DNA from 4 places in the Arthrobacter sp. 1088 genome. Region 1 is predicted to be linked to each of the others. Evidence: riboswitches for the same ligand, from Rfam matches in the RefSeq annotation. Region 1 holds a riboswitch; each other region holds the start of a gene.

Region 1 (2,171 bases):
GGTGCTGGAACGATTCGCCTAGTCTGTAAGGAAGCCAACACTAGGAGAAACCGCCCCATGCGTACCATCCGCCCGCTTCTGGCCGCCGTCGTAGCCGCTCTTGCTTTCGCTTCCGCGTTGCTGCTTGGAGCTGCTCCGGCCTCCGCGCACGACGTCGCCGAATCAACAACCCCGGCCAACGGTGCCAGGGTGGCTGAAGTGCCGGCGTCGGTATCCATCACGTTCAACAACCAGCCACTGGCCATCGGTTCCGGCGTGACCGTCACCGCCGGGGGCGAAAACTGGGCAGATGGCGCAGTGGAAATCATCGACAACAGGGCTGTCCAGAAGCTGCGTCAGGGCGCTCCAGCCGGCGAATACACCGTGGTGTGGCGTGTGGTCAGTTCAGACTCCCACCCGATCGAGGGAACCTTCAAGTTCACAGTTTCCGGGACAAGCACGACGACGGCGAGCGGCTCGGCAGGTGCCTCCTCCCCGGCTCCGGCGGCTGTTCCGACGGCGGGCACAGCGGCCCCCGGTACGGAAAATACTGAGCCGGCTCCGGCAGCTTCCCAGCCCTTCCCCTGGAGCATCGTTGGCCTCGCTGTGGTGGCGATCGGTCTGGTGATCTTCCTCGCTGTTACAGCCCGGAAGAAGCTAGCGGCCCCCAACGACCCGGATGGCGAAAATTCCCCGGAATAGCGGGGTTTTCTACATACTTGCGAAGATCTCGAAACGGTTACTGCGACACGCCAAAAACGAACTGCTCGTTACGTAAATGTGACTTTGGGGTGATCTTCCCGTACGGTTGTACCTGTGCCTGTTCCACGTAACAGGCATTCCGGTCTGATTGCCTAGCTCTGCCGCAGTCCGGAATCCGTTCGCAGACAAACCTACGGCAGAGACGGGGAACCCATTTTGGCCCGCTTTCAGAGCGCGCCTTGGGGTGAAGTCACGAAGCTTCCGCTGCACAGCGGGGGATAGTGGCCGGGTGACTCCCATCCGAATCCGACAGCTAACCTCGCAGGCATCGGGAGAGGCTCTTTCATGTCTTCACGCATTCTTCGCGGCCGTCGTAAGGCGGACAGCGTACGTCCTAATCCGTTCATCTCCATCTCCAAGGCTGTTGCCAGCAACGCATCCGGCGCAGGTCGCCAAGCCGCTGTCATCGCAGCAGCTTCAGGCCTGGTCCTCACGGGCTCCATCGCTGCCCACGCAGCAGAGACCCCTGTTCAGCGCGACTCCAGCCCCGCTACTGTCGCCGAGACCGTTACCGAGGGTCCCACCAAGGTTGTTACGGCCGCATCGACGGCCACCATCAACTTCGAGCGCCCCGCGGTTGCTTCCGTAGCGGCTCCCGTCATTGAAAAGCCGGCTCCTGTTGCTCCGGCTCCGGCGGCCAAGAAGGCGCCCGCAGCGGCTACCGTCCAGGCCGCTGCAACTACTACGGCTACCGCCCCAGTGGCATCCGCGCCTGCTGCAGCTCCGGCTGTTGGTGGCATCAACGCTGCCATGGTCGCCTCGGCTTACGCCCAGATCGGCATCATGCAGGATTGCACCGCGATGGTGGAACGGGCCCTCGGCTCTGCCGGCATCCCGGTTGGCGACCTCGCACCCATGCAGTTCCTGAACTACGGCAAGGTTGTCAGCGACCCCCAGCCCGGTGACATGATCGTCCAGTCCGGCCACGTAGCCATCTACATCGGCAACGGCCAGGCCATCAGCGGTGGCATCAACGGCAACCAGACGGGCATCCACCCGATCAGCTGGCTCACCGCAACCGGCCCCATCACGTACGTACGCGCTGGCGCCTAAGCTTCACGCTCCAACTCAAAGGCCGGTGCTTTCGAGGACAAATGTCTTCGGAGGCGCCGGCCTTTTGGGTTAATTTTTGTTCTTTTTAGGAACATGCTTTGGTTGGCTCGATCGTTTCAAGGCCAGGGTTCTCCGCCAGGTTTCTACGCGCAGGGTTCCAGGTAAAGGCTCCAGGCCAGGTTCTAGGCGAGGGCGATGCCCGGCCCGGCGGGGAGGGCCACCTTGGATGAGATCGCTTGCCCCACTGCCTTGGCTTGCCGTAGTACTTCCTTGGGCGTGGGTGTAATAAGTTCCCCAACGCCCACCAAGTGCATCCCGACTGCACGCATGGCTGCCACGAAGTTCTGGCCTATGGCGATTCCCAGATCGGCAAGCAT
Region 2 (2,171 bases), on a different contig from region 1:
GCTCACCGATGCTCCACGGCCCGGATCCTGTTGTTCCCGTCATGGGCACAACGCTAAGTCCTGACGCAACGTCAGGTGCAAGTGGGTGTGAAACCCGGAAGGCACATTTAACGCGAAAACCGCCCCGCCTCCCGCCCGGGCGCATCAGTAGATCACTTCTGCGAACGGCGGAAAGCGGGGCGGCAATCGGGCCTTGCATGGTTTGAGCCCGCTGGGGTGGGCTCAAGCCTGCTTATTGAGTTGGCTTAGTACCAGTTGTTGGCCAAGTGGAAGGCAAGGGCCGCCGAGGGGGAGCCGTAGCGTTCCTTGATGTAGTTCAGGCCCCACTTGATCTGGGTCTGGTAGTTGGTCAGCCAGTCATCGCCTGCGGTTGCCATCTTCGAAGCGGGCAATGACTGCACGATTCCGTAGGCACCACTGGAGGTGTTGGTCGCGGTGGTCCGCCAGTTGGATTCCTTCTCCCACAGTGTGTTCAGGGCAGTCATTTCACCCGGACCCCAGCCGTAGTTGGCGAGGATGCTGGCGGCGTATGCCTTGGCAGCGGCGGGATCGTCCACGGCCTTGGGAGTGGCGGCTGCGGCTGCAGCAGCGGCGGCATCGGCAGCCTGCTTGGCGGCTGCATCAGCGGCAGCCTTTTCGGCGGCGGCCTGTGCGGCAGCTGCCTGGTCGGCGGCGGCTTTCTCGGCCGCGGCCTTTTCGGCAGCGGCTTGTGCGGCAGCTGCCTGGTCTGCAGCGGCCCTGTCTGCAGCGCCCTTCTTGGCAGCAGCATCCAAGGACGCTGAGATTTCAGCTGTTTTGTTGCTGGCCTGGGCGGTAGCCTGCGTCTCGGACGCCCGGCTCGTTTCGGGGAGATTGAATGCGGCGTTTGCGGCCTGGCCAAGCGATGCGACGCCCAATGCTGCGGCAACGACTCCTGCAACAACAGACATTCGTTGCCCGGTCTTGCCGCGGCGTGCAGCGTTCTTCAGAACGGTTTGCGACTTCGTCAGGGGAGTGTTGTGATCGTCACGGTGACGCGCGGAAGGGCGCGTCTGATCGTTGAATTCAGACATGTGTGATTACCTCTCAGCGCCTGCGGAGTTAGCTGTCGGGTTCGGATGAGGTCATCCGGCCGCGCGCGTAGCTGCGGCTTCACCCCAAGGGCAAGGAAAGTACTGTGCCCGGAGACTCTGGGTCCCCCGTCTCTGCCTCGAATGAGAACGGAACTCCGGGAAGTGGCAGAGCTCGGCGCATCCCGGGTGTGGGCCAGTTAGGGGCGACCCACCCTTTCGAAGGTACAGGAGGTTTCGGCTTAAGTCACATTTGGGTAACAGAGATCACGTTCACGGCGAGTCATGTTGCCTGATTCGTTATATGCGTTCGTTCAAAGCTGCGGGGAGTCGGAGAGTGAACTCCGTGCGTCCCGGCTGGGACGTTACTTCCACACTGCCGCCATGCGCCTGGACGATGGATTCGACGATTGACAAGCCCAATCCGGAGGTCCCTTCCGACCCCGATCTCGCCGCGTCAGCCCGGGCAAAACGCGAGAAGATTCGCCCCTGGAAAGCAGTCGGAATACCAGGCCCGTTGTCCGTGACGGTGACCACCGCGCTACCGTCGGCGGAAAGCATGACGCCTGTGACCACCGTGGTACCGGGATCGGTGTGCTTGCGGGCGTTGGACAGCAGATTGGCCAGCACCTGATGCAGCTGGGTTGCGTCCCCGCGCACCGTAATGGGCTCGTCAGGGAGTTGTAGCTTCCAGATGTGGTCCGGTGCCATCACCTTTTCGTCGCTGACTGTCTCGATCACCAGCTGCGTCAGGTCCACATCCGTGACCTTCAACGGCTGGCCTTCATCCAGGCGCGCCAACAACAACAGGTCCTCCACAAGCGTGGTCATCCGTTCCGACTGGCTCTGGACCCGCGCCAGCGACTTCCTGCCGTCCTCCGTGAAGTTCTCCGTCATACGAAGCAGCTCGGTGTATCCACGGATGGCGGTCAGCGGTGTCCGAAGTTCGTGGGAGGCATCGGCAACGAACTGCCGGACCTTGGTTTCGCTCTCCTGACGCGCTTCCAGGGCCCTGGAAACGTTGTTGAGCATTTGGTTCAAAGCGTGGCCCACGCTGCCCACTTCAGTTCCAGGATGAGCGGCCGACGGCGGTACGCGCACCGCGAGTGCCACCTCACCGGC
Region 3 (2,171 bases), on a different contig from region 1:
GACGGAACCGGGCTCGGGGCCGGCTGGGTTGGAACAGGAGTTGTCACGCCCGGGACGGGAACAACAGCCGGCGGGACTGCCGAAGGTACCCAAACAGGATCCGCGAGTGAAACTTGCGGAGTCGGAAGGGACGACGACGGCGCCTGGTCGGGTGCCTCTCCTGACGACTGCGTTGCTACGGTTGCCGGCTTTCCGGCCTCGCTGGTGGCCGACGACGCTGAGGCGCTGGCGTAGGACGAGCTTGGTGCAGGGGTAGCCGAAGTTGATTGCCTGCTGTCGCTACCCGTCTTTGCGTCGCTTGCTTCCTGGGCCGGTGTTTCCTGCCCGAAGAAGGGAAGCTCGAAGGCCTGGCTCATGGTGCCAACGGTCAATACCAAGCCCAAGGCCCCAGCGACGACTGCCATGCGCTGGCCCATTGTTTTGACCGAGGCGGCCTTGGTGAGCACGGCGTGTGGTTCATGGCTGAAGGATGATCCACCCAGTGATGAAGCTCCCAGTGATGAAGCTCCGAAGGCAGGGGCGCCGCCAGCCGGGGTTTCGCCAGCAGTTGCCGCCTTACGGGCCGTACCGCTCCCCGATTCCTGGGCGCGAAGGGCCTTTCGGCTTGCGAGACCAGAGGCGGCGGTCGCGGCTGCGGCGAGCTGTGCGGGGCTCTTAGCCTGAACGATTGGGATGGCAGCGGTGGCAGGTTCGGGATTCGCTGCGGGTTCGGGCGCGACGGGTTCGGGCGCCTGAACGGTCGGGATGGCAGCGGTGGCAGGTTCGGGATTCGCTGCGGGTTCGGGCGCGACGGGTTCGGGCGCCTGAACAGCTGGAATCGCAGCAGTTGCCGGCTCAACGGGAGCAGGGTCCGCCGGAGCAGAGTCCGCTGTTGCAGAATCCGCTGGTGCTGTTTCTGCTGGAGCAGTTTCAGTGGGGACTGTCTCAGCAGAAATAGCTGCCTGGGCTGCCCGTTCACGCTCTGCCGCCCGAGCGGCCGCGCGCGTGGTGGGTGCCGCCGTTTGGGGATTGGAAGCAGAAGCGGGAATAGAAGCAGTGGCGGGTTCCGGCGTCGCGCCTGCTAAACCTGCTTCTGCTTCCGGCGTGCTGGTGGAGGATCCGCTGGGTTGGGCCCGACGGCGTCCGGTTGGCTGGGTACGCTCGCGCGCTATTTGGGCGCGGCGCGGCTGGTCCATGGTTGGGGACATGGTGGTTGCCTCTCAACGCCTGCGAGGTTAGCTGTCGGGTTCGGACGAGGCCGTCCGGCCGCACATGGCGGCTTCACCCCAAGGGCCTAGGAAAAAATCAGGCCCGGGAACTCTGGGTCCCCCGTCTCTGCCGCGGGTCTGGCGGATTCCGGTTTGCGGCAGAGCTCGGCGTCAACCCGGAAGCGGCCCAGCGGAGATGAGGGTCGCTCTTCGAAGGTACATGAGCGGCATAGTAAAGTCACATTAATGTAACGGGCGGGACGCCTTCCGGCGCGAAGGTCCGTTAGGACTTAGGCTCCGGGGCCGGAGCCGGGGCTGGCAGCTCGTGCTGGATCCTTTGGACTTGGTGTGCGTAATGGGTCTCGGGTCGAAAAATTTCGTCCGCCACACCAAGCATCCCACCCGTGGCGCCGCGCCGGACTTTACCCTTGCTGTTCTGGCGCAAGACCCAGAACCAAAGGGCCGCAATGAGGGCAGGTGCTGCCAGCACTGCCACTAGTACGGCCAAGATATCCATGGCCCAAGACTAGCTTCCGCCGCGGGCGGCAGGTAGAACATAGTCGTATGGACCTCCCAGTGATGCCGCCCATTTCGCCCATGCTTGCCAAGTCCGTTCCTTCGATCCCTGATGTGGGCCATTTTGAGCCAAAGTGGGACGGGTTCAGGACCATCGTTTTCAAAGATGGCGATGAGATCATCCTGGGTAGCCGAAACGAACGTCCCATGACACGGTATTTCCCTGAGCTGGTGGAAGCCCTTCGGAAGAATCTCCCGGACAAATGCGTGATCGACGGCGAGATCGTCCTGATAACTGGGAACAGGCTCGACTTCGAGGGTCTTCAGCAGCGCATCCATCCCGCCGACAGCCGTGTGCGGATGCTGGCCGAAAGCACCCCGTCCTCCTTCATCGGATTCGACATCCTCGCGCTGGGAGACGAGAACCTTATGGACAAGCCGTTTTCCGAGCGTCGCGCCGCCTTGGAG
Region 4 (2,171 bases), on a different contig from region 1:
AGGGAACTCCGAGGATGAACAGGCCCATGACGCCCAGAATGATTGAGGCTTTCTTGTATGTCCGACCAAGTCTCCGTTGAGACTCAATCTCTGTGGTGTCGGTTGTAGACGTCATGTTCTCTTCCCTATTTTGCTGATTTCCGAGTTCAAGGTGGTCCTGAATGAGGGTGTCATATTCAGCGGGTGCCGCCGCCAGGATGCCGGTGGGTCAGTTTTCAGCCGCGGCGGCGGAACTGGAACGTAAGGGATCTCGTACGTTCCAGTTCCGCAGTATGGGGTGCTCGACCTAGGCGACGCGTACGAACGATGCGCCTGGAAGCCAGCTGATGGAGTGCACGGCGGTCTGGTAGCCGTTGACACCGCCACTGACAACCTGCCCGTTGCCGGCGTAGATGCCGACATGTCCGGGGGTGATGACCAAGTCACCGGGCGCTGGTGTGCCCACAACGGTCCCGTACTGGAAGAACTGTGTTGGGGCCAGGTCGCCGACGCTCTTACCGACGGAACGAAGCGCCTTTTCCACCATTGCGGTGCAATCCTGCTGTACACCGAGCTGGGAATAGGCGGAGGCAAGGAGGGCGGAACCAATGGAGCTTGAAGCCACCGGCGTGGAGGCTGAGACCAACAAGGTTCCGCCGCTCGTGGTCGCCGTAACCGATGCCCTTGCGGGTGCGGCCGTGGACCCGGTCGCGGGGATCCGGAGCTGGTCACCGGGGAAGATGATCGAAGAGATGCTCAGACCGTTAGCGGCGAGGACACCATCCAGGCTGACGCCATACGCTGCCGCGATGCGCCCAAGCGTATCGCCGGAAACTACCGTGTAAACTCGCCCGCTGTCCGATGCCGACAGGACAGACGGAGCACTGGCCTGCGCCTGAAGAGCACCGTTTGACCCCGGGATTTCCGGGCCGTGAACTCCGGCGTGGGCTGGTGCCCCCATGCTGAAAACAAGACCAGAGGCGGCAACTGCTACCAGTGCCGGCCGTCCCAGCGCCCGCGCCTGGGTTCGGGCGGTGACGGACAATCCTTCAAGCACGATTGAATGGCCAGGAGTCGCACGATGACGGGCGGTAGTGGACTTCTTTGACATGGTGGGGCTGCCTTTCCAATGCCTGCGGGGTGAGCTGTCGGGTTCGGATTGGAAATACCCGGCCAATCACGTTTCCGCGCCATGCGCAGCGATCGGCTTAACCCCAAGGTCCTGTGATAAGGGCCGTGATGAATGTGGTTCCCCCGTCCCTGCCAACCTCAAATACGGTGGATTCCGGTCAGTGGCAGGGCTCGGCATGCTGACCGGGATGCCCCGGCTGAAGCCAAGACAATCTACTTAATCAGTACAACCGCCATTCATGACGGCCCCAATGCAAGGGGGCGGTACGCTTCGAACGGGAGGCGGTGACGGAGAATGCCGATGAGAAGACTGATCTTCCTCTCGCTGCTACCTCGTTGTCATGTGATTGGGTGGTTGCTAATGTCCTAGGCCCGTATGGTTCATGGGCCGTCCCGAAACAAGGATCGCACTCCCTCCCTGCTGTGTGAGAACGTCGCCGCACGCCGGGACGGGTTAACGAAAAGGCCTTCCTGTTGCTTCCGCTCGTCGGATTCGGGGTGTGAAAATGGCGGATGGGTGTGGGTCGGGTAGGTTGCAGCCATACCACGCCCCCGGCTAACAAGGCGAGCTCAATCGGACCTGCTGCCAGCGGGAGCGGGCGGTAATGGGGATACCGAAGGTGTTGGTCCCGCTCCTTCGCTCAACCCGGTCCGGGGTCAATAGTGACGGCAGGACAGCCATGTGGGGATTTTATTTGGGCGAGTCTTAAACGACGGTTTGTTGGGTTTGCGTTCAACTTCGGTCACTTGATGAGGCTGTCGAGTCGTTGGCGTAGCTTGTCGTCGGGTTCCGCAGCATGTGCCCGCAATAATGCGGTAAGAACATTGGGTCCCCAGTGGGTGGGTGTCCACGCTTCGAGAGTGTTGATGGCCATGTTCCGGTTGCGGATGACGGGGCTGCGCAAGCACGTCTCGACCAGGTCCCATCCCTCTCCAGGGAACTTCGCGAGTCCGGTGACGATCGTGTCGAGAGCGTGGTGTGCACGAAACCGGTCACTTTGCGCGTCTTTATCGTCGGGGCCGGATCCGAGTTCCCCGAGGGGAAGGGACTGCCGGGCGTA

The links. A riboswitch is a leader RNA that binds a small molecule or an ion and turns the genes downstream of it on or off. The one in region 1 is predicted to bind cyclic di-AMP.
Region 2: linked by a shared signal. The riboswitch ahead of J2Y41_RS22280 (hypothetical protein) and the one ahead of J2Y41_RS14285 (NlpC/P60 family protein) in region 1 are both predicted to bind cyclic di-AMP.
Region 3: linked by a shared signal. The riboswitch ahead of J2Y41_RS09265 (hypothetical protein) and the one ahead of J2Y41_RS14285 (NlpC/P60 family protein) in region 1 are both predicted to bind cyclic di-AMP.
Region 4: linked by a shared signal. The riboswitch ahead of J2Y41_RS18935 (LysM peptidoglycan-binding domain-containing protein) and the one ahead of J2Y41_RS14285 (NlpC/P60 family protein) in region 1 are both predicted to bind cyclic di-AMP.

Annotation. Positions count from the first base shown of each region.
Region 1 covers NZ_JAVDSM010000008.1:136,264-138,434, forward strand. Annotated here, with positions in the region: gene J2Y41_RS14280 (copper resistance protein CopC) at 58-681, shown strand; cyclic di-AMP (ydaO/yuaA leader) riboswitch at 831-1,023, shown strand; gene J2Y41_RS14285 (NlpC/P60 family protein) at 1,027-1,794, shown strand; gene J2Y41_RS14290 (FAD-binding protein) at 1,977-2,171, opposite strand, start outside.
Region 2 covers NZ_JAVDSM010000022.1:3,807-5,977, reverse strand. Annotated here, with positions in the region: gene J2Y41_RS22285 (MerR family transcriptional regulator) at 1-43, opposite strand, end outside; gene J2Y41_RS22280 (hypothetical protein) at 246-1,052, opposite strand; cyclic di-AMP (ydaO/yuaA leader) riboswitch at 1,056-1,240, opposite strand; gene J2Y41_RS22275 (HAMP domain-containing sensor histidine kinase) at 1,350-2,171, opposite strand, start outside.
Region 3 covers NZ_JAVDSM010000005.1:128,009-130,179, reverse strand. Annotated here, with positions in the region: gene J2Y41_RS09265 (hypothetical protein) at 1-1,187, opposite strand, end outside; cyclic di-AMP (ydaO/yuaA leader) riboswitch at 1,190-1,341, opposite strand; gene J2Y41_RS09260 (hypothetical protein) at 1,471-1,704, opposite strand; gene J2Y41_RS09255 (ATP-dependent DNA ligase) at 1,752-2,171, shown strand, end outside.
Region 4 covers NZ_JAVDSM010000013.1:13,157-15,327, forward strand. Annotated here, with positions in the region: gene J2Y41_RS18930 (hypothetical protein) at 1-115, opposite strand, end outside; gene J2Y41_RS18935 (LysM peptidoglycan-binding domain-containing protein) at 287-1,090, opposite strand; cyclic di-AMP (ydaO/yuaA leader) riboswitch at 1,102-1,287, opposite strand; gene J2Y41_RS18940 (hypothetical protein) at 1,854-2,171, opposite strand, start outside.